2 regions of the Aquabacterium sp. J223 genome follow, and region 2 is predicted to be linked to the other one. Evidence: predicted binding sites of a transcription regulator. Region 2 holds the regulator's gene; the other holds the start of a gene.
The links. The regulator LexA, encoded in region 2, represses DNA repair genes until DNA is damaged. The targets are predictions, from matches to a motif close to ACTGTATNNNNATACAGT.
Positions count from the first base shown of each region.

Region 1: a site for LexA is predicted at 2,147-2,164, ahead of imuA (translesion DNA synthesis-associated protein ImuA). Genes of this name have one in related genera too.

Region 1 covers NZ_CP088297.1:2,408,628-2,420,016, reverse strand. The annotation lists gene LRS07_RS11700 (hypothetical protein) at 1-229, opposite strand, end outside; gene LRS07_RS11695 (DNA polymerase Y subunit UmuC family protein) at 737-1,264, opposite strand; gene imuA (translesion DNA synthesis-associated protein ImuA) at 1,272-2,021, opposite strand; gene epsE (exopolysaccharide biosynthesis GT4 family glycosyltransferase EpsE) at 2,349-3,620, shown strand; gene LRS07_RS11680 (acyl-CoA dehydrogenase family protein) at 3,652-5,403, opposite strand; gene LRS07_RS11675 (acyl-CoA thioesterase) at 5,458-5,871, opposite strand; gene LRS07_RS11670 (SDR family NAD(P)-dependent oxidoreductase) at 5,877-6,638, opposite strand; gene LRS07_RS11665 (TetR/AcrR family transcriptional regulator) at 6,748-7,371, shown strand; gene LRS07_RS11660 (peptidase associated/transthyretin-like domain-containing protein) at 7,490-8,344, shown strand; gene LRS07_RS11655 (tripartite tricarboxylate transporter substrate-binding protein) at 8,458-9,522, opposite strand; gene LRS07_RS11650 (ketopantoate reductase family protein) at 9,557-10,549, opposite strand; gene LRS07_RS11645 (GntR family transcriptional regulator) at 10,552-11,235, opposite strand.
Region 2 covers NZ_CP088297.1:2,158,542-2,169,930, reverse strand. The annotation lists gene maiA (maleylacetoacetate isomerase) at 1-592, opposite strand, end outside; gene LRS07_RS10450 (fumarylacetoacetate hydrolase family protein) at 613-1,311, opposite strand; gene LRS07_RS10445 (NUDIX hydrolase) at 1,413-1,961, shown strand; gene LRS07_RS10440 (RecQ family ATP-dependent DNA helicase) at 1,968-3,623, opposite strand; gene LRS07_RS10435 (MarR family winged helix-turn-helix transcriptional regulator) at 3,754-4,266, shown strand; gene LRS07_RS10430 (organic hydroperoxide resistance protein) at 4,312-4,737, shown strand; gene LRS07_RS10425 (choice-of-anchor I family protein) at 4,869-6,407, shown strand; gene LRS07_RS10415 (asparaginase domain-containing protein) at 6,341-7,306, opposite strand; gene lexA (transcriptional repressor LexA) at 7,379-8,134, shown strand; gene LRS07_RS10405 (hypothetical protein) at 8,408-8,833, shown strand; gene LRS07_RS10400 (DUF1993 domain-containing protein) at 8,876-9,385, opposite strand; gene LRS07_RS10395 (D-2-hydroxyacid dehydrogenase family protein) at 9,483-10,490, shown strand; gene LRS07_RS10390 (MFS transporter) at 10,490-11,389, shown strand, end outside.

The sequences.
Region 1 (11,389 bases), 250 kb from region 2:
GCGCCGCGGGCTGCACCGGCTGCTGTCGGGTCTCGCACTCCACGCGGTGGTCGGGCCTCAGCACCAGCTGCACCACCTGCTCGGGCCCCAGCCGGGCCTGCAGCCGCTCGACCAGCCGGGTCAGTCCCTCGCGCTCGTCGGTCGGTGTGGGAAAGAGCTCCGCATTGGGTGGCGCGCCGGGAAGCGCGTGGTCGCAGTGCAGGCTCAGCTCCAGCGTGGGCGCGGCCAAGGGGGGTGCGCGCCAGCCGTTCCTTGAGCAGGAGCTGCAGGTGGGCGGCATCGGCGGAGGGTTGTGCCAACACGATGTCCAACGCGCTGTGGGCGGGCACCGCCCGGCCCTCGCGGTGCCTTGGCTCGTGGTGCATGCGCAGGACGAAGGCCGCCACCCGGGCATGCCGCCCCTGGGCCCAGGCGACGAGACGCTGCAGCAGCACGGCCGCGCCCTGCAGCACCTGATCGCTGGTGTCGGCACGGTGGAAGAGCTCCAGCCGATCGTCGAACACCGGCGGCAGCCGCAGCCAGTCTTCGGTCGGCATGGGCGCGCGGCCGTAGGCCTGGTCCAGTGTCTGCAGGAGGCCGGCGCCGAAGCGGCGCGCCAGGCCGGCGCGCGGCACGCCCGTCAGGTGCCCGAGGGTGTGCAGGCCCATGCCATGGAGCGCGGCCACCGCCTCGACCTCCAGGTCCAGCAGGTCCACCGGCAGGGGGTCCAGCCGTGCCGCCAGCGGCGATCCTCCGGTCACCATGCCGCCGACCCGAGCGTCGGCATCGGCTTGGGCCCGGACCGACCTGGCACCGTTCGGCGCCCGTGCCAGCAACGCCGCAGCCTGCGCGGTGGGCGCCGTGGCCCAGCGCAGCGCATGCCCCAGCGGCCGCAGCGCCTCCCGAAGCCGCCGGGCGAGCCGGTGCAGGCCCCCCAGTAGCGCAGGCAGGACTGCACCTCCAGCAGCACCAGGTGCTGCCGCGGCCGCCACAGCACCGACGGTGTGAAGGCCAGCGCCACATGCGCCACCGCCTGCAACGCCAGGGCGTCGCGTGACGGATCGGCCTCGCCCCATGTCAGCGTCGGCGCCAGCGACAGCGCGGTGGCACGCCGGTGACCGAGGCGGATGCCGGCCTGCGCCGCGGCGGCGTTGAGCACCGCCACGCGGTGCGCGGTCAGCAGGACGATGGGCTGCCCGTCGGGGACGGCCCCCGCCATGCCGGCGGTGAAGGACTCCAGCGACAGCAGCGGCAGGTGGGCGGCGATCCATTGCATGGCGAGCATCCATCGCTCAGCGTCCGGCCGGGGCGTCGGCGCTCGCCAGCCGCTGCAGCCGGGTCGGCAGCGGGGCCGGTCCCGGCGGCACCCGTGCCGGCTGCGGCGCATCGGCCGGCGGCGATGCCAGCGGCCGGTCGTCCAGCACCGGCACCACCGGCGGCAAATCCAGGTGCAGCGGTGCGGGCAGTGCCGGCCCCCGCCGCTTGAGCAGGTGCACCCCGAGGCGGTCGGCGCCTTCGGCTTGCAGCAGCAGGCGCAGGGGCGCCGGGCTCGGCCGGCCGGCGGCCGCCGCCTCCCGCATCAGGAAGACCGGACCGTCGTGACGCTGCGCCGCCAGTTGCAGGCGCCGCAGCGCATCGGCACGGACACGGGTCGGCAACCACGCCAGCACCGCCCCCGCATGGCCGCTCTTGAGCACCTGCTCCAAGGCCCACAGGCGATCCGTCTCATGGGCCACGGCGGCGGCGGCCGACGGCAGCGGGTGCACCACCAGCAACGCCGCGAGCGCCAGGCCGAGCCGCTGCCAACCCGAGCCGCACAGCGGCCAGGGGGGCGCCACCACCAGCAGGCAGCGCCCGCGCTGCTGCACCGCGCGCAGGGCAGGTGCCAGCAACCGCAACTCCCCCGTGCCGGCCTGCGGCAGGAGCAATTCGGTCACGGCGGCATGCGGCCAGCCGCCGCCCGGCAGCTGGGCATCCAGGACGGCATGGCCGGTGGGCAGCACCGCGCTGCGCTGCTGCCCCAGTTGATGGGCCCGCCACAACGCGGGGTGGCAGCGCTCCGGTGCCGCCAGCAGGTCGGCCCGCCCCGCCGCGCCCCCCGGCGGAGGAAACCGGCGAGGGCCTGGCCCGGGAACGGTGGCGAAGGACATGGGAGCCGGCAGACAAGGCTGTACAAAAAACCAGTATTCCACATTCGGCCGACCGCAGCATCACGCCCCTCATCCACGTGGGCGATCCAGCGCGACAAAGGTCGCAGCCCGTTCGCCTGTGTGAAGTTGCACCGCGCCAATCTCACTGCGACACCCGGGCGACGGCATACACTCGTCAGACACATGTTGTTGCCGTGTCGGCAGTGGATCGGGTTGCACATGAACCGCATCGGTTATCTGGTTCCGGAGTTCCCTTCCCAGACCCACGCCTTCTTCTGGCGCGAGATCTCCACCCTTCGGTCCCTGGGCCTGACCGTCCGCCTGCTGTCCACCAAACGTCCGGCGGCCGACAGTTGCCGCCATCCGTTCGCCGACGAGGCCCGCGCTCAGACCCACTACAGCTTCCCGCCGTCGTGGCCAGCGGCATTGGGCACGCTCCTGTCGCGGCCGATGGGGTTGGCGCGCTGCCTCATGTACCTGCTGTCGCTGAAGGAGACGCCCTGGTCCCAGCGGGCACGCCTGCTCGGCCTGCTGCTGGTGGCCGCCGACGTGGCGGCCTTCGCGCGGCGGGAGGGCCTGGAGCACCTGCATGTGCACTCCTGTGCCGACGCGGCCCACCTGGCCGCCCTCACCCGCCTGCTGGGTGGACCGCGCTACAGCCTGACCCTGCACGGTGACCTGCCGGTCTACGGGGTCGACCACGCCGCGAAGATGCGGCACGCGGCCTTCGTCTCCTGCGTCACGCGACCGCTGCAGCAGCAGGTGCGTGACCAGGTCGGTCTGCCGGTGTCGCGCTGCCCGGTGTTGTGGATGGGCGTGGACACCGCCCGCTTCGGCGAGCGCGGCGAACGACGCCGCATCGACAACCAGCTGCACCTGCTCACGGTCGCCCGCCTGAACTACCTCAAAGGGCACCGCCATGCCCTGGCGGCCCTGCGGCGCCTGGTGGCGGCGGGTGTCGACGCCCGCTACACCATCATCGGCGAGGGCCCCCACCGCGCCGAGATCGAGGCCGACATCCGGCAGATGGGCCTGCAGGACCGGGTGCACATGACCGGGTCGCTGGGCGAGGACGAGGTGCTGGAGGCCCTTCAGGCCGCCGACGTGCTGGTGCTGCCCAGCTTCGGCCTCGGTGAAGCGGCGCCGGTGGCGGTGATGGAGGCCATGGCCTGCGGCCTGCCCGTCGTCTGCTCCATCATCGGCGGCACTCCGGACATGATCGAAGACGGCGTCGACGGTTTCCTCGTGCCGCAGAAGGACGAGGACGCCCTGTTCGACCGGCTGCAGCGCCTGGCAGGCGACGTGTCGCTGCGCCAGCGCATCGGCGAGGCCGCGCGCCGCAAGGCGGTCACGGCCTTCGACAGCGCGGCGCTGGGCCGTCGCCTCCTGGCCCTGATGACCGATGCCCCGCCGGCACGGGACGAGGTCCTCGTCGAGCAGCCGACTCCGCAGGCCGGTGCCGGCACCGGTCAGGGCGGCACGGCCGCCTGACCCCGACGGCCTGCTCCCAGGCCGGAACGGCCTAGTCCGAGGCCACCCACCCCAGCGGCTGGCGGCACTGCCGCACCCGCTGCCAGAACGGCGCGGCATCGGCCATCAGCCATTGCGCGGCATGCCGCAGCGGTGCCCAGCGCGCATCGTCCTCGGGCACCGCCAGGCGCAGCAGCGCGCGGGCGCTGGCACACCATGCCCAGGCCAGCATCAGGTGGCCGATGCCCGCCAGCACGTCGTCGGCCACGCGCAGCGGCGCTTCCGGGTCCTCGACCGCGGCGGCGCGCAAGGCCGCCACCCCGTCGCGGGCCTGCTGCAGTTGCGCCGTCAGCGCCTCGGCCCAGGGACGCAGTGCCGGCGGCGCCTCCTCGGCCACCTCGGCCATCTGGACGAGCAGCCGTTCGAACGCCCGGCCGCCATCGGGCAACAGCTTGCGTTGCACCAGGTCGATGGCCTGGATCTCGTTGGTGCCTTCGTAGATCAGCGCGATGCGGGCATCGCGCACGACCTGTTCGATGCCGCAGTCGTGGGTGTAGCCGTAACCGCCCCAGACCTGCAGCGCGGCGCTGGCGCCGTCGAAACCCTGCTGCGTGCAGAAGGCCTTGACCACCGGCGTCAGCAACGCGGCCAGCGCCTGCGCCTCGCGCCGGCGGTCGGCATCGGGGTGGTGTTCGGCCTCGTCGATGAGTTGCGCCGCGCGGTAGGCGACGACGCGCAGGCCTTCGGTGAGCGCCTGCAGCCTGAGCAGCGTGCGCCGCATGGCGGGGTGGTGGACGATGAGGTCGGGGCCCTCGGCGGCAACACCGTCGGGCCGCGTCGGCGCACGAAGCTGGCGCCGTTCGTGGGCATAGCGCACCGCGTTCTGCGTGGCCATCTCCAGGTGGCCCAGGCCCTGCAGCCCGACGTGCAGCCGGGCGGCGTTCATCATCAGGAACATCGCCGCCAGGCCGCGGTGCGGCTCGCCGATCAGCCAGCCGGTGGCGCCTTCGTAGCGCATCTGGCAGGTGGCGCTGCCCTTGATGCCCATCTTCTTCTCGAGGCCGTCGCAGACGACGGCGTTGCGCCCGCCGTCGGGCAGCACCTTGGGCACCAGCGCCAGCGACAGCCCCTTGCTGCCGGCCGGCGCGTCGGGCAGGCGGCACAGCACCAGGTGCACGATGTTGTCGGTCAGGTCGTGCTCGCCGCCGGAGATGAAGATCTTGCTGCCGCTGACCTTCAGGCTGCCGTCGGCCTGCGGCTCGGCCCGGGTGCGCAACAGGCCCAGGTCGCTGCCCGCGGCCGGTTCGGTCAGCGCCATGGCGGCCAGCCATTCGCCGCTGACGATCTTCGGCAGGTAGCGCTCGCGCAGCTCGGGCGAGCCGTGCGACTTCAGCGTCTCGTAGGCGCCGTGCAGCAGGCCGGGGTACATGCTCCAGCCGTGGTTGGCCGACACCAGCATCTCGAACAGCACGGCGTTGAGCAGCTGCGGCAGGCCCTGGCCGCCGACCTCGGGGTCGCAGGCCAGCGCCGGCCAGCCGCCGTCGACGAAAGCCTGGTAGGCCCCGCGGTAGCCGGCGGGGACGCGCACCTCGCCCTGCTCGAGCCGGCAGCCCTCCAGGTCGCCGGGGCCGTTGGTCGGCTGCAGCACCTCGGCGGCGAAGCGACCGGCCTCACCGACCACCTGGGCCGCCATGTCGGCATCCAGGTCCGCGAACGCCGGAATGCCGGCCCATTGCGCCGGGGCCTGCAGCACCTCCTCGATGACGAAACGGATGGACTGCAGCGGGGGGATGTACTGCCACATGGGGCACCTCAAGAGTCGGGATGGAAACGGGCCGGCGCGGCGCGGCGGCGGTGATCAGTCGCAGAGCGCGCGCAGGTCGTCGGGCAGCGCCACCGATTTCAGGCGGCCCTCGGCGTCGCGCATGACGAAGGTGCGGGTCTCGGTGCCTTCGCAGATCAGCGTGTCGCCGCGCAGCACACGGTGCCGGTGGACGAACACGCGGCCGCGCCATTCGTCGATGCCGGTGTGCACCTGCAGCCGCTCACCGTAGGTCGCGCTCTGCACGAAGCGGGTGTGGATCTCCAGCAGCGGCGTGCCGACGAGGCCGCGCGTCTTCTCCAGCTCACGCCAGGGCGGCAGGCCGCAGCCCATGAAGAAGTGCAGCGAGGCCGCGTCCATCCAGCGCAGGAAGTTGGGGAAGAAGACGATGCCGGCCGGGTCGCAGTCGCCGAACTGCACCTGCACCTCGAAGACGCTGGTCTTGGCCATCGCCGTCAGCGCGGCGGCATGCGCAGCGCACCGTCGATGCGGATGGTCTCGCCGTTGAGGTAGGCGTTGGTGACGAGCTGCAGCGCCAGCGCCGCGAACTCCGCCGGGTCGCCCAGCCGCTTCGGGTGCGGAATGGAGGCGGACAGCGAGTCCTGCGACTCCTGCGGCAGCGCCGCCAGCAGCGGCGTGAGGAAGATGCCCGGCGCGATGGTGTTGACGCGGATGAGGTGCTGCGCCAGGTCGCGCGCCAGCGGCAGGGTCATCGACACGATGCCGCCCTTGCTCGCCGAGTAGGCCTGCTGGCCGACCTGGCCGTCGAAGGCCGCCACCGACGCCGTCATCACCATCACGCCGCGCTCACCGTCCACCGGGTCGAGCTTGGCGATGCGGGCCGCCGACAGGCGCAGCATGTTGTAGGTGCCGACGAGGTTGACGCGGATCGTCCGCTCGAACTCGTCGAGCGAGGTGGCCTGCCCGTCGCGGCCCACCACCCGCTTGGCGGTCCCGATGCCGGCGATGTTCATCACGATGCGCGCCGGGCCGTGCGCCGCGGCCGCGGCGTCCAGCGCCGACTCGATCTGCGCGGTGTCGGTGATGTCGCACCGCTGTGCGAGGCCGCCGATCTCCTTCGCCACCGCCTGGGCGCCGTCGAGGTTGACGTCCAGCACCGCCACCCGCGCGCCCTGCGCGGCCAGCGCACGCGCCACCGCCGCGCCCAGGCCCGAGCCGCCGCCGGTCACCAGCGCCGGCTGTCCATCGATCTTCATGGGGTCTCCTTCTCAAGTGGAACGGCGCCCAGCGCCAGACAGAAGTGTATGGAGTATGCCGTCTGCCGCACAATCGCCCCCAGCCCTCCTCTTCCTTTCCCTGACCCGCGTGAAGGCCGGTGCCAAGCCCCCAACCGTTGTCGAGGCCGACGCGCCGCCCCGCGCCCCGCTGACGCCGCAGGACTGGGTCGACGCCGCGCTCGACCTGATGGTCGACCATGGCATCGACGCCGTGCGGGTGGACGTGCTGGCCAAGCGCATCGGCGTCACCCGCGGCAGCTTCTACTGGCATTTCCGCGACCGCGACGACCTGCTGGCGGCCGTGCTGCGCCACTGGCAGCAGGTGACCACCGACCGCCTGATCGACCGCTGGGCGGCGGCGCTGGCCGCCGGGCAGACCGACGCGCAACAGGTGCGGGAGCTGATGACGCTGCCGCGCCGAGGCCGCACCGCCGCCCGGGCCGCGCGCATCGAGCTCGCCATGCGCGCCTGGGCCCGCCGCGACAGCGCGGCGCGCAAGGCGCTGGACGAGATCGACGGCCGGCGCATCGACTGGGGCACCGAGCGCTTCCGCGCGCTGGGCTTCGACGACAGCGAGGCCCGCGCGCGCAGCTTCCTGCTTTATGCGTACCAGGTGACCGAATCGCTGGTGCCCCCGCGCACCGGCGCCGCCGAACGCGACGAACGCGCCCGGCGCATCGAGCGGCTGCTGCTGGCGGGTCCGGTCGGCTGACGCCGGCCCTCGCCCCGAACCGCTCCGAGGGATCCCGCCGCGGAGTGATGCGAGACGCATAGCAGGCTTGCGGTCTGGGTGCTGTCGAAGGCCACGGGTTGGGCGATAGGCTGCCCCCATGGACGCTGTCCTGCGCAGCGGCACGCACAGGGACATACACATGAAGCATGAGTTCGAGCAGCAGACATCCCGCGGTGTCGTCGACATGAGCCGGCGCGCCGGATTGGGCAAGGTCACCGCGTTGGCGGCCGCGCTGATGTCGCATGGCAGGGTGTTCGCGCCCGGCGCACTGGGCCTTGGCGGCGGCGGCGTGGCGTCGGCGGCGCTGGCGAACTCATGCGTCCTCAGCCCGAATGGACGCACAGGTCCCTTCTACACCGCGCTCAACCTGGTGCGCAGCGACTTGCGCGAGGACAAGACCGGCGTCGTCCTCGACCTCGAACTGACGATCCGAAACACGGCCTGCTCGCCGGTCGTGGGCGCCGCCGTGGCCGTCTGGAGTTGCGACAGCCGCGGCATGTACTCGGAGTACCCGAACGTGAACCCGGACGTGCCTGGCTACACGCAGGTTCCCCTCGGTCAGGTGCCGCCGGAGGCACCGCACTATCCGGAACAGACGCTCGCGCAGCACTTCCTGCGGGGTGTCCAGGTCACCGACGCAATGGGATGCGCCCGATTCAGGATGCTCTATCCGTCGTGGTACGCCACCCGCACGCCGCATGTGCACGTCAAGGTCTACCCCGGCGCGGCGGTGGGCGACACGGCGTCCTACACCGGGCAGTTGTATTTCCCCGAGGCCATCAACAGCGTGGTGCTGAGCAGTCCGCTCTACACCGGCCGGACCGCGGCGCGCGACACGATGAACAACACGGATCGGCACTACGTCGCGATGGGTGGGTTGCAGAACGAGTTGCACCTGACGAGCATGCCGACCGGGTTCCACTCCAGCAAGCAGTTGGTCATCCCCGTCTGAGAGGGTGCCTGGCCGGGATGTGCCAGGGCCCCACGCTGGCCTGATCGGCATCGCCAATTGCGGATGAGCGGCAGGGTGGCGCGTCGCCGCCGCCGGGGCGGCGGCATTCGCCATCAGGACTCGGGGACGTAGCCGATGGTCTTGATCGCGGTGGCCCAGCGCGCGTTGTCGGCGCGCGCCATCCGCACCGCTTCGGCCGGTGTCGAACCGACCGGCTCGATGTACGCCTTGGCGAAGGCCGCGACCAGCGCCGGCGCCGTGAGTGCCTTGCGCACGGCCGACGAGATGTGCTCCTGCAGCGCCGGCGGCGTTCGTCCGTTGACGAACACGGCGTAGCTGTCGCCGCTGGTGAGTTGCGGAAAGCCCTGCTCGGCATAGGTGCCGACCTGTGGGGTGAGCTTGTTGCGCTCGGCGCCGCTGCTGGCCAGGATGCGGACCTTTCCGCCCGCGGTCTGCTGAACCAGGTCGTGCAGAGGCGCCGACAGGGCGGGCACCGTGCCGCCCATCAGATCGGGAAGGGCGGCCGCCGTGCCGCGGTAGTGCACCGGGTTCATCTCGACTTGGATGTCACGGCCCAGGAGCATCGGCAGAAAGTGCAGCGGCGTGCCCGCGCCCGGTGTGGCGAAGCTGGCGTTGCGCGGGTCGAGCCTGACCCACGTCACGTAGTCCCTGAGGTTCCGCACCTCGGCCGGTACCACGGGGCCCACCGCGAAGCCGAACTCCAACCGGTTGGTCAGGCTCACCGGCGCGATGTCGACGAAGGGGTCGTAGCCCAGCTGTTTGAAGGTGAAGGGGTACAGGCTCTGGATGCCGCTGGCATGCACCATCAGCGTCAGCCCGTCGGCCGGTGCCTGGCGCAGGGTGTCGATGGCGATGCGGCCCGCGGCGCCCGATTTGTTGTCGACCACGATGGTGTCGGCCAGATCGCCGCGCATGTGTTCGGCCAGCAGGCGGGCGATCTGGTCGAAGGTGCCTCCGGCCGAGAAGGGCACCAGGATCTTGACCAACTCGGGCCGCCTGCCTTGCGCGCGCAGCCAGCCGCTGCCCAGGGCGGCGGCGGACAGAACCGACAACTGGCGGCGATTCATGATGAGCGTCATGGGAGTCTCCTGTGCTTGCTTTTGTCGAATCACGCTGCGAGCGCCGGCAGCCTCGTGCCGCGGCGCGATCGGGTGCATGGGTGACCGTGGGGGGGTCATCGGTGCCTTGCTGTCAGGGCTGGTAGAGGCCGTGCTTGGCGGCGCGGTGCGCAGCCAGCGCGGTGATGACCTCCAGCGCCGGCGCGTCGATGCCGGCCGCGCGCGCGAAGGCCAGCGGAGCCTTCAGGATGGCCTCGATCTCCATCGGTCGCCGGCGCTCGTAGTCCTGGAAGATCGATGGCTTGTGCTGCGGCGGAAACTCATGCGGCGCGCCCGGCGGCACCGTGCCTTCGGCCACGTCGACGCCATGGGCCGCGGCCACGGCCGTTCCCTCTGCGGTCAGGCGGGCAAACAGCTGGCGGATCGCCGGGTCGGCCCGCGACGGACCGACCGGCTGCTCGATGATCGAGCTCACCACCGAGCCGGCGATGTTCACCAGCAGTCGCCGCCACAGCGTGGCGCGAATGTCGTGCGTGGCGGGCGAGGCCACGTCGGCGGCGGCCAGCGCGGCGCGCAGTCGTTGGACGCGCTCGCTTTGCGCGTCATCGGGCTCGCCGACGATCAACGTGTTGGCGGTGGCCGAGTCGTTCTCGATCACGCCCGGCGCCACCACTTCGTTGGAGGTGTAGATGGTGGCGCCGATCACCCGCTCCGGGGCGATGGCATGGGCCAGCTTGCCGCCCGGATCGAGTCGCGACAGATCGGGTGGCGAAGGGCGCGCGCTCGACAGGCCGTTGGCGTACCACCAGGGAATGCCGTTCTGCACGAACACCACCATCGTGTCGGGGCCCAGCAAGGGGCCGACGGCATCGGCGAAGTCGGGCAGCGCCGTGGCCTTGACCGTGGCGATCACCACGTCTTGCGGGCCGAAGTCGGCGGCGTTCTGGCTGGCCGTCAGCGGACCGAACAGGCGGCGCTCGCCGATGCGCAGCGTCAGGCCCCCATGGGCCCGGATGGCCGCCAGGTGGGTACCGCGCACGATCACGGAGGTGTCGTGTCCGGCGGCCGCAAGCTTGGTGGCGAGGTGGCCGCCGATGGCGCCAGCACCATAGACGCAGATTCGCATGCTCAGTCCTTGCCGGCCAGGAAGTGCTCGGTCGAGGCGCGCGTCAAGGTCAGGTGCTTGCAGATGACGGCCACCGCCGCGTCGGCGTCGCGCGACAGCAGAACCTCCATCAGATGGCGGTGTTCGCGCAGCACTTCCTGCGGCAGCAGCGGCTCGCGGTGCAGCGTCTTCCGGTAGCGGAAGGCCTGGTCGAACAGGTTGGCCTGAAGGCTGGCCAGACGTGGCGACACCACGCCTTGGTACATGGCGGTGTGAAAGCCGCGATGCACCACCTCGAATTGCGCAATGCCGTCGTCGTCGGCGCTGCCGAAGCGGCCGATCTGGAGCTCCAGACGGTGGAAGGCGGCCACGATGCGCGCTTCCCAGGCATCACCGCCGCGCTCCAAGGCCTGCCGCACGGCGGCTTCTTCGACCAAGGTGCGCAACGCGATGAGGTCTTCCAGATCGTCCAGGCTCAACGCGGGGACGGTGAATCCGCGCTGCCCGACGGTGTGCACGAAGCCTTCGCCCACCAGCCGATGCAAGGCTTCGCGAACCGGACTCAGTCCCACCTGGTAGCGGGCCATCAGGTCCTTCATCGCCAGCTTGGCGCGCGGGGCGATGGCGCCGTTGACGATGTCCGCGCGCAGCCTGTCGAAGACGTAATCGGAGTAAGTCAGTGGGGTCGATCCGGCGCCGTTGTCCATGCGTGTCGATGCCGCATATTTCGAAATTCAAGCGTAATTCGAAATTCGTACGGCACGCTAGGGACTAACGCGGGGCTCGAATGCGGGAGCCCGGCGGGATCAGGAACAGGTGCTCTCTTGGGGTCCGGAGGCTCTGCACACGCTGCCCGCTTGG
Region 2 (11,389 bases):
CCGGCAGCGCCATGCAGGCCTCGACCACGCGCACCACGTTCGGCAGGTGGTCCTCGCGGCAGTTCATGCGGCGGGCGTTGAAGACCTGCGGCACGAGCACGCAGTCCGCGAGCGTCGGCGTGTCGCCGTGGCAGAAGCGCGACGGCGCGGCGGCCAGCTGGCGCTCGACCACCGCCAAGCCCTCCTCCACCCAGTGGCGGTACCAGCGGTCCTTGGCCTCGTCGGCGACGCCGAGGTCGCGCACCAGGTAGCGCAGCACGCGCAGGTTGTTCAGCGGGTGGATCTCGCAGGCGATGTCCTGCGCCATCGCGCGCACGCGGGCGCGGCCGGCCGGGTCGCGCGGCAGCAGCGGCGGCTCGGGGTGGGTCTCGTCCAGGTACTCGATGATGGCCATCGACTGGTGCAGCCGGCTGCCGTCGTCGTCGACCAGCAGCGGCACCAGCGGCGTGGCCGACAGCGCCTGGTAGGCGTCGGCGAACTGCTCGCCCTTGACGATCTGCACCGGGCGGTAGTCGGCCTGCAGGCCCTTCAGGGCGAGCGCGATGCGCACCCGGTAGGACGCCGACGAACGGAAGTAGTTGTAGAGCTGCACGGCGGTGCGCGGTCCAGGCTTCAGCGCGGCGCGATGCGCAGGGACAGCGACGGCAGGCCGTCGATGCGCGCTTCCAGCAGGTCGCCCGGCACCACCGCCGCCACGCCCTCGGGGGTGCCGGTGTAGATCAGGTCGCCCGGCGCCAGCGTCCACGCCGCGGACGCGTGGGCGATGACCTCCGGGATGCCCCAGATCAGCTTGCCGATGCGGCTGGCCTGCCGCGGCTGGCCGTTGACCGTGAGCGCGATGGCGGTGTCGGCGTTCACCGAGGCGTCGGCCGCGCGCACCAGCTCGCCGATCGGCGCGCTCTCCTCGAAGGCCTTGCCGATCTCCCACGGCCGGCCCTGCTTCTTCATGTCGTTCTGCAGGTCGCGGCGGGTCATGTCGAGGCCGACCGCGTAGCCCCAGACGTGGCGCATCGCCTGCTCGACCGGGATGTCGCTGCCGCCCTCGCCGATGGCCACCACCAGCTCCAGCTCGTGGTGCAGGCTCTGGGTCAGCGTCGGGTAGCGCATGGTGCCGGTCTCGCCCTCGCGCACCGGCAGGACGTTGTCCGCCGGCTTGAGGAAGAAGAACGGCGGCTCGCGGCCGGTGTGGCCCATCTCGATCGCATGCTCGACGTAGTTGCGGCCGACGCAGTAGACGCGGCGGACCGGGAATTCGCCGCCGCCACGCACCGGCACGGTGATGGCCGGCGGCGCGGCAAGGACCAGGCTCATGACATCTCCTCGACAGCGGCCCGGGCGGGCCTGTGCGATCGATGATGCCATGCAGGCCCTGCGGCCGTGGCCCGCGACACCCGTTGGCTACACTGCGCCGCATGCTCTTCCAGGCCGCCCGCATCCAGCACTGCCGCGCCTGCGGCAGCGCGGTCGAGTACCGGGTGCCGGAGGACGACAACCGCGAACGCGCGGTGTGCCCGGCCTGCGCCACCATCCACTACCAGAACCCGTTGAACGTGGTCGGCACGCTGCCGGTGTGGGGCGACCAGGTGCTGCTGTGCAAGCGCAACATCGAGCCGCGGCGCGGCTTCTGGACGCTGCCGGCCGGCTTCATGGAACTCGGCGAGACCACCGCCGGCGGCGCCGAACGCGAGACCGAGGAAGAGGCCGGCGCCCGCATCGAGATCGGCGCGCTGTTCACGCTGCTCAACGTGGTCCGCGTCGGCCAGGTCCACCTGTTCTACCTGGCGACGCTGAAGGACACCGACTTCGCGCCGGGCCCGGAGAGCATGGAGGCCCGCCTCTTCCGCGAGGACGAGATCCCGTGGGAGGACCTGGCCTTCCGCACCACCCGGCGCACGCTGGAGCACTTCTTCGAGGACCGGCGGCTGGGCCGCTTCGAACTGCACTGCGGCGACATCGCCTGACCGCCGCTACGCGCTCCGCCTGACGTAGTCGGCGACGAAGCGGCGGGCCTGCCCGTCGGGGAAGACCACCTCCACCTCGTCGCCGGCCACCGAAAGCACCCGGCCGTCGCCATGGCGCGGCACCACCACGCTGTCGCCGGCGGCGAAGCGCGGCACCGCCGGCGCCTCGGTGGCGGGCCTGTCGGTGTCGCCGGGCTCGGCGGGCACCACCGGCGGCCGCAGGCAGTTGTCGCAGTGCCCGCAGTGCTGCTCGAAGGGCGGCGCCTCGCCGAACCAGTCGAGCAGCACCCGCCAGCGGCACCAGCCGGTCTGGGCGTAGAACACCATGCGCTCCAGCGCCTCGCGGTCGTGCTCGTCCTGTTCCTGCTGCTCGACCACCAGGGCTTGCAGGGCCGGCGCGTCCAGCGGCTCGCGGCCCACGCTGCGCCAACGCCGCTGCCGGTCGGTGCGCACCCGGCCGGCGTCGCGCAGCCGCGTCAGCACCGACTGCAGCCGGCCCGGGGTGAAGCCGGGCAGCGCCTCGGCCAGCGCGGCCAGCGTCAGCGGACCGCCGGCGGTCGTCAGCGCCCCGTGCACCGCGGCCAGGTCCGCCTCGCCGGGGTGCGCATGCGCCAGGAAGAACTGCTGCACCTGGCGGTCCTTGCGGTGGAACAGCAGCAGGCAGTCGGCCTTGTCGCCGTCGCGCCCGGCACGACCGGCCTCCTGCAGGTAGGCCTCCAGCTTGCCGGGCATCTGGTAGTGCAGCACGAAGCGGATGTCGGGCTTGTCGATGCCCATGCCGAAGGCGTTGGTCGCGACCATCAGCCGCACCTCGCCGTTCATGAAGCGGTCCTGCGCGGCATGGCGCTCGGCCGCGCGCAGCTTGCCGTGGTACAGCGCGACCGACTCCCCCGCGGCCAGCAGCCGGGCGTGCACCGCCTGCGCCGCCTTCACCGTGGCGGTGTAGACGATGCCGCTGCCCTCGGCGCGCGACAGCGCCTCGTCCAGCCGCCGGTCCTTCTCGTCCTCGCTGGTGGCCTGCACCACCTGCATGACCAGGTTCGGCCGGTAGACGCCGGTGTTCACCACCTCCAGCCGCGGCCGGCGCAACTGACGGCGGATGTCCTCGATGACCTGCGGGGTGGCGGTGGCGGTCAGCGCCAGCACCGGCGGCGAGCCCAGCGCCTTGGCCGCCTCGCCGATCTGCAGGAACGCGGGCCGGAAGTCGTGGCCCCACTGCGAGATGCAGTGCGCCTCGTCGACCACCAGCAGCCCCACCTTGGCGGACTGCAGCGTGGCGAGGAAGTCGGCGTCGGCCAGCCGCTCCGGCGTGGTGAAGACGATGCCCTGCTCGTCCTCGGCCAGGCGCTGCAGCGCGGCGCGTTCCTCGCCCGCCGGCAACGCGCTGTGCAGCGCCTCGGCGGCCACGCCGGCCTCGTCCAGCTTGTCGGCCTGGTCCTTCATCAGCGCGATCAGCGGTGACACCACCACCGTGCGGCCGTCCAGGTGCAGCGCCGGCAACTGGTAGCACAGCGACTTGCCGGCACCGGTGGGCATCACGGCCAGGGTGTCCCGGCCCTCCAGCACGCGGGCGATGACCTCGGCCTGGCCGCCACGCAGCCGTCGGATGCCGAAGGTCTTCTCGAGCGAACGGCGCACCGCCTGCGGCAAGGCGGTGGTCATGAACGGCAGGCTGGGTGTCGGACCATGGCCCGCCAGTGCAAGCGGTGTTCCCACGCCGCGGCGCCAACGACCCTGCACGCGACGCGGGAACCAACAGCACACGATTCAATTGTGTGCAATACTTCAGCCCATGCCCAGCAAGCGCACCCCACCCTCCGACCGCGGCCGACGGCCCGCGACGGTCGATGCCGATGCGCTGCTGCGCCTGGACCACCAGCTGTGCTTCGCGCTCTATTCGGCCTCGCTGGCGATGACGCGGACCTACAAGCCGCTGCTCGAACCGCTCGGCCTGACCTACCCGCAGTACCTGGTGATGCTGTCGCTGTGGGAGGCCGACGGCCTGTCGGTCGGCGCGGTGGGCGAGCGGCTGGGGCTGGACAGCGGCACCCTCACGCCCCTGCTCAAGCGGCTGGAAGCGGCCGGCCTGGTGCAGCGCCTGCGCGACGCCGCCGACGAACGCCGCGTGCTGCTGCAGCTCACGCCCGCCGGGCGGCAGCTCAAGGGCCGGGCCGCCTCGGTGCCGCTGTCACTGGCGGAGGCCACCGGCTGCAGCCTGGACGAGGTGGCCCGCCTGACCAGCCGGCTCAAGCGCCTGCGCGACGACCTGCTGCCCAAGACCCCGCTTTCCCACGACGCCGCCTGAGGCGGCGTTCCCTTCCCTCCCCCACCGACCCCCAAGGACATCGCCATGGCGCTCGAAAAAGTTCTCTACACCGCCCACGCCACCGCCACCGGCGGACGCGAAGGCAAGGCCGAATCCTCCGACGGCGCCCTGAAGGTGCAGCTGTCCACGCCGAAGGAACTCGGCGGCGCGGGCGGTCCCGGTACCAACCCCGAGCAGCTGTTCGCCGCCGGCTACTCGGCCTGCTTCATCGGCGCGATGAAGGCGGTGGGCGCGCAGAAGAAGATCAAGGTGCCGGCCGACGTGTCGATCGCGGCCGACGTCGGCATCGGCCCCATCCCGGGCGGCTTCGGCATCCAGGCCACGCTGAACATCTCGCTGCCGGGCATGGACAAGGACGAGGCCCGCGCGCTGGTCGACGCGGCCCACCAGGTGTGCCCCTACTCCAACGCCACCCGGGGCAACATCGACGTGACGTTGAACATCGTCTGATCGTTGCAGGAAGGGCGCCCTGCCCTTCCCCTCCCCTCCGTCCGGGGGCTGCCGGTGTCACGGTGCTGTCATCCGACCGCCATAGCGTTACAGGGTTTTGCCAACTCTCCACGCCTCCTGCGTGCAACGCCATGACGGCCCGCCACCCCCTGTCCTTCCTCCAGCCGACCCGGCTCGCCGCCGCCGCAACGCTGACGCTGGCCGCATCGGTCGCCGTCGCGGGCCCGCTCGACCAGGCGCAACTGGTGTGGACCCAGACGCATTCGGCGGTGTCGGGCTTCCTGTCCGAGATCGTCAGCTTCGACGCGGGCACGAAGACGCTGTGGGTCTCCGGTCCCAGCGGCGTGCACGTGCTCGACGCCAAGACCGGCACGCCGGTGAGCTTCATCAACACCGCCGCCTTCGGCTCGGTGAACAGCGTCGCCATCCACAACGGCATCGCGGCACTGGCCGTGGAGGCCTCGGGCGACCGCCGCAACAACGGCCAGGTGCTGCTCTACAGCACCGCCACGCGGCAACTGCTGCCCGGCACCAACGCCATCACCGTCGGCGCCCTGCCCGACATGCTCACCTTCACCCCCGACGGCAGCAAGCTGCTGGTGGCCAACGAGGGCACGCCGAACGCCGTCGCCGACACGCCCTACGTGCTCAACACCGACCCGGTGGGCAGCGTCAGCATCATCGACATGGCCAGCCGCACCGTGGCCGCCAACGTCACCTTCGGCGGCTTGCCGCAGACCGGCACCAACCAGGGCAACGTGGTGCGCAACCCGGGCATGAACGTGGAGCCCGAATACATCGCGGTCAGCAAGGACGGCAGCAAGGCCTATGTCTCGCTGCAGGAGCACAACAACGTCGCGGTGATCAACCTGTCGAACAACGCCGCGACGACGGTGTTCAGCCTCGGCACCAAGGACTTCAACCTGCCGGGCAACGAGATCGACACCCGCGACAACAACAACGCCGTGCAGTTCGTCAACGTGCCGCTCAAGGGGCTGTACATGCCCGACGCGCTCGGCACCCACACCGACGCCAGCGGCAAGCACTACTTCATCACCGTCAACGAAGGCGACTTCCGCGAGGACAACGTGGACCGCACCACCGTCAATGCGGTGTCCGGCAACACGGTGCCGAACAACAACTACGGCCGGGTGCGCATCACCACCGATTCCACCCTCGGCAACTACTACGCCGCCGGGGCGCGGTCCTTCTCGATCCGCGACGAGAACGGCGACCTGGTCTACGACAGCGGCTCCATCCTCGACCGCGAGGCCAACAAGCTGGGCCTCTACGACGACGAGCGCAGCCGCGACAAGGGCGTCGAGCCCGAGGGGCTGGCGCTGCTGACCATCGGCGGCCGCACCTACGCCTTCATCGGCCTGGAGCGCACCAAGCAGGGCTCGGTGGCGGTGTTCGACATCACCGACCCCGCCGACACCAGCTTCGTGCGCCTGCTGGTCAACGACGGCCTGCTGCGACCCGAAGGCCTGACTGGCTTCGAGATGGACGGCTTCTACTACCTGGCGGTGGCCAACGAAGGCGCCGACGGCGTCAACCCCGGCACCGCGCTGTTCGCGCTGGCGCCCATCCCCGAACCCGAGACCTACGCGCTGATGCTCGGCGGGCTGGGCGTGGTCGGCTGGGCCGCCCGCCGTCGCAAGGCGAGCTGAAGCACCAGCTCCAGCCGCAGCAGCGGCGCCGCCAGGCCCAGCAGGCCGGGCGGACGCGGCGGCCCCGACAGGCGGCCGCCGTCGGGGCGTCCCTCGGCCAGGCCGCCGAAGGCGCAGCGCGAGGTCCACCAGACGGCCACGCCCTGCGCGGCCGCCGCCTCCAAGGCCGCCAGCAGCCGCGCGTGCACCGTGCCGTTGCCGGTGCCGGCGACGACGAGGCCCTGCACGCCGGCGTCGACCAGCGCCTGCACCCCCGCCGGCCCGCGCATCGCCGTGGCTGGTGACGATCTCGACCCAGGGCCAGGCATCACCCTCGTCGGGCAGGGCCGGCCATCCGAGCGGCGCCGGCAGCGGCACCGGCTCCGGGCTGTCGAAGGCGTCCAGCCGCCAGCCGTGCAGCTTGCGCAGGCCCCCCGGCCGGTGCAGCCGGCCTCCCAGGCCACCCAGACACCGGACGGCGAGCCCGAGGCGGCCACCGCGACGGCATGGGCCAGGTGGCGCGGCCCGTCGGCCTCAGCCGCGTCCGCCGGCCGCATGGCGCCGGTCAGCACCACCGGCACCCGCGGGTCGGCCAGCCGGGCCAGCAGGTAGGCGGTTTCCTCCAGCGTGTCGGTGCCGTGGGCGACGACGACACCGGCCCACGGCTCGCCCAACGCGGCGGCCAACCGACGCGCCAGCCGGGCCCAGGTGGCACCGTCCATGTCCTTGCTGTCGATGGCGGCCACCGTCTCCGGCCGCACCGCCGCGCCCGGTGGCAACGCCAGCCCGGCGACCAAGGCCTGCGCGGGCAGCACGCCGGCGACGTACGGCTGGCCCGCCGCCGGCGACACGCCGGCGATGGTGCCGCCGGTGCCGAGCAGCAGCACCGCGGGCGCGACGGACGACGAAGTGCTTGGCATGTGACAGTGTCTGGATGAAAATACAGGTCTGTACAGACCGACAGCCGGCCGCAAGGCCGCAGGAGCCAGCGCATGAACCCGCCCGGCCGCCCCAAGGGCGCATCCCCGACCGCCCGGCACGGTACCGCAACCGGCGAGCCGTCCGCGGCGGAGTCCGAGGAGCGGCCCAAGCTCACCGAGCGCCAGCAGCAGGTGCTCGACCTGGTGCGCAGCGCCATCGAGCGCACCGGCGCCCCGCCGACCCGGGCCGAGATCGCCGGCGAGCTCGGCTTCCGCTCGGCCAACGCCGCCGAGGAGCACCTGCAGGCGCTGGCCCGCAAGGGCGTGATCGAGCTGGTGGGCAACACCTCGCGCGGCATCCGGCTCAAGTCCGAGGTGCTGCGCGCGCTCAACCAGGCGCGCGGCCGGCAGTTCTCGCTGCCGCTGCCCGGCATGGCGCAGCTGGCGCTGCCGCTGGTCGGCCGGGTGGCCGCGGGCAGCCCCATCCTCGCCCAGGAGCACATCGACCGCACCTACAACGTCGAGGCCACGCTCTTCGCGCGCAAGCCCGACTTCCTGCTCAAGGTGCGCGGCATGAGCATGCGCGACGCCGGCATCCTCGACGGCGACCTGCTGGCCGTGCAGAAGACCACCGAGGCGCAGAACGGCCAGATCGTCGTCGCCCGGCTGGGCGACGAGGTGACCGTCAAGCGGCTCAAGCGCAGCAAGGGCGCGATCGAGCTGCTGCCCGAGAACCCGGACTTCGAGGTCATCAAGGTGGCGCCGGGCGAGCCCTTCGAGCTCGAAGGCGTGGCCGTCGGCCTGATCCGCAACACCTTGTTGATGTAGGCCCCTCGCTCGACGGGTACGTCGACCGATCCCCCGAGGGGATGCGGGCCGTCTTGGTGAACCGAGGCCGGACGTGGACAGTCCCTGCGGACTGTCCGCGCCTGCTGAGGCCACCGGCCTCTGGTCGGTGGCGGGCCCGGCGCTTGGCCCGCTGGTGAGCCATCGCAGGCGATGAACTGCACGGTCCGCGCCCGCTTGTTCGGCGCTTCGTGACTTCCCGCACGGACGGAAGATTCTTCTCAAGCGCCGGCGCCGCCGGCCGAGAAGATGTTCATGCTCGCCGCCCTCACCCGCCTGTCCGCCCGCCACCTGCCGCCCCCCGCGCCGGTCACCTCGCGGCTCGAGGTCTGCCCGCCGTCGCTGCTCCCGGAGGCCGCCCCGCGCTGGTCGAGGGCGCTGCGGCGGGCATTGGTCGGTGAGGCCGCCACCCGTCCGGAGACGGTCGGCGAGGCCCTGCAGCGGGCGCGCGACGACTTCGCCGCCGGCCTCGACGGGCTGACCGGCCAGCCGGCCGACTTCCTGCGGTCGCGCGCATCGCGCGCCCGCTCGCTGCTGGAGCTGTGGCACCTGCGCGCCGAGCTGTTCCAGCTGGTGGCCATGCAGCACGGCGAGGCCCGGGCGCACCAGCGCCTGGCCGGCCTGAACCGGCACTTCCCGACGCGGCTGCCGCGATCGGCGGGCGCGGCGGTCCGCGCCTGAGCCACGGGCGGCCGCCCGAACCCCGCGGCCGCGCGGCGGTCGTCAGCCGCCCAGGAAGTCGCCCTTGCCCAGGGGCACGCCGGCATGGCGCAGCAGCGCGTAGGTCGTCGTCGCGTGGAAGTAGAAGTTGGGCAGCGCGAAGCCGGTCAGGTAGGCGCGGCCGTCGAAGCGCAGCGGCTCCCGGTTGCGCATCGGCAGCACGATCTCGCGGGTGGCAGCGCCCTCGAAGCGCTCGGCCGGCACCGAGGTGACGAACTGGCGCGTGCGCTCCAGCCGCGCCTTCAGCTGGTCCAGGCTGGCCTCCTGGTCCTCGAAGCTCGGCACGTCGATGCCGGCCAGCCGGGCCACGCAGCCCTTGGCGTTGTCGCTGGCGATCTGGATCTGCTTGGTGAACGGCAGCATGTCCGGCGCCAGCCGCAGGGTCAGGTAGACCCCGGGGTCGAAGCCCTTGGCCTGGGCGTGCTCGGCGGCCTTGTCCAGCCAGCGCGTCATGTTGACCAGCATGCGACCCAGCACGGGCACGCTGGCGTCGTAGAGGGAGAGGGTGTCCATGGCGGTCTCCTGAGGTTCGAGGGCGGCGCATCCTAACGGCGCCGCGCGGCGGCCGGCCGCCGGTGCCACCGCGGCATGCCGTGCACAATGAGCCGGGATGAACGTCATCATCCTCGACGACTACCAGGACGCGGTGCGCAAGCTGCGCTGCGCCAGCCGGCTGGAGCAGCTCAACGCCAAGGTGTTCACCAACACCGTCAAGGGCATCGGCCAGCTGTCGGTGCGGCTGCGGGACGCCGACGTGCTGGTGCTCATCCGCGAGCGCACCCACTTCCCCAGGCAGCTGCTGGAAAAGCTGCCCAAGCTCAAGCTCATCTCCCAGACCGGGCGCATCGGCTCGCACATCGACATCGAGGCCTGCACGCGGCTGGGCATCGCGGTGGCCGAGGGCGGCGGCTCGCCCACCGCGCCGGCGGAGCTCACCTGGGCGCTGATCATGGCCGCCATGCGCCGGCTGCCGCAGTACATCGGCAACCTGAAGCACGGCGCCTGGCAGCAGTCGGGGCTGAAGGCGGCGTCGATGCCGCCCAACTTCGGCCTCGGCATGGTGCTCAAGGGCAAGACGCTGGGGGTCTGGGGCTTCGGCAAGATCGGCTCGCTGGTGGCCGGCTACGGCCGCGCCTTCGGCATGGACGTGGTGGTCTGGGGCAGCGAGGGCTCGCGCAGCGCCGCACGCGACGCCGGCTACCGCAGCGCCGATTCCCGCGAGCAGCTGTTCGAGACCTCGGACGTGCTGAGCCTGCACCTGCGCCTGTCCGACGCCACCCGGGGCATCGTCGGGCTGGAGGACCTGTCGCGCATGAAGCCGACGGCGCTGCTGGTCAACACCTCGCGCGCCGAGCTGCTGGAGGACAACGCGCTGGTCTCGGCGCTGAACCGCGGCCGGCCCGGCATGGCGGCGGTGGACGTCTTCGAGAGCGAGCCCATCCTGCAAGGGCACCCGCTGCTGCGGCTGGAGAACGCAGTGTGCACGCCGCACATCGGCTACGTCGAACAGGACAGCTACGAGCTGTACTTCGGCGCCGCCTTCGAGAACGTCGTCAACTTCGTCAACAACCGGCCGACGAACATCGTCAACCCCGACGCGCTGAAGGTGCTGCGCTGATGCCGGTCGGCGTCGGTGCGGCGGCCGCGCCCGGCGTGCCGGCGGCCGGCGCCGGCATGCGCTGGGCGCTGATGGCCGGCAACGTGGCCATCGGCTGCGGCGTGATGGCGGTGCCCGGCGTGCTCAACGACCTGGCGCGCTCGCTGCAGGTCAGCGTGGCGGTGGGCGGGCAGCTGTTCGCCATCGGCGCGGCGGTCACCTGCGTGTCGGCGCCGCTGGCCGCCGCGGTGGTCTCCGGCTGGGACCGGCGCCGGCTGCTGGTCGGCGCGCTGCTGCTGTACGCGGTGGGCCACGCCCTCTCCTTCTTCGCCGGCGGCTATGGCGAGCTGGCGCTGCTGCGGGCGGTGTCGGTGCTGGCGGCCGCGGTGTTCACGCCGCAGGCGGCCGCCGCGATCGGCCACCTCAGCGCCCCGTCCGAGCGCGGCCGCCACATCACCTTCGTCTTCCTCGGCTGGTCGATCGCGTCGGTGATCGGCACCCCGCTGGCCAGCCTGACCGGCGAGCTGTTCGGCTGGCGCTGGGCCTTCGCCCTGGTGGCCTTGATGTCGGCCGGGGTGGCGCTGTGGTTGTGGCGCGCCATGCCGGCGGGCGTGCAGCCGCCGGCGCTGTCGGCCCGCGCCTGGCGCGGGGTGCTGGTCGACCGCCGGCTGATGGCCACCATCGCCGTCACCGCCTGCGGCAGCGCCGGGCAGTTCACGCTGTTCGCCTACTTCGCCCCCTATGCGCGCGAGGTGCTGGGCGCCGGGCCGGCGCAGGTGGGGCTGCTGTTCTTCTGGTTCGGCCTCTTCGCCTTCCTCGGCAACGTGCTGCTGTCGCGGCACATCGACCGCATCGGCCCGGGCCGCGCGGTGACCGCCGTGATGGTGGTGATGGTGGTCGGCCAGGCGCTGTGGCCGCTG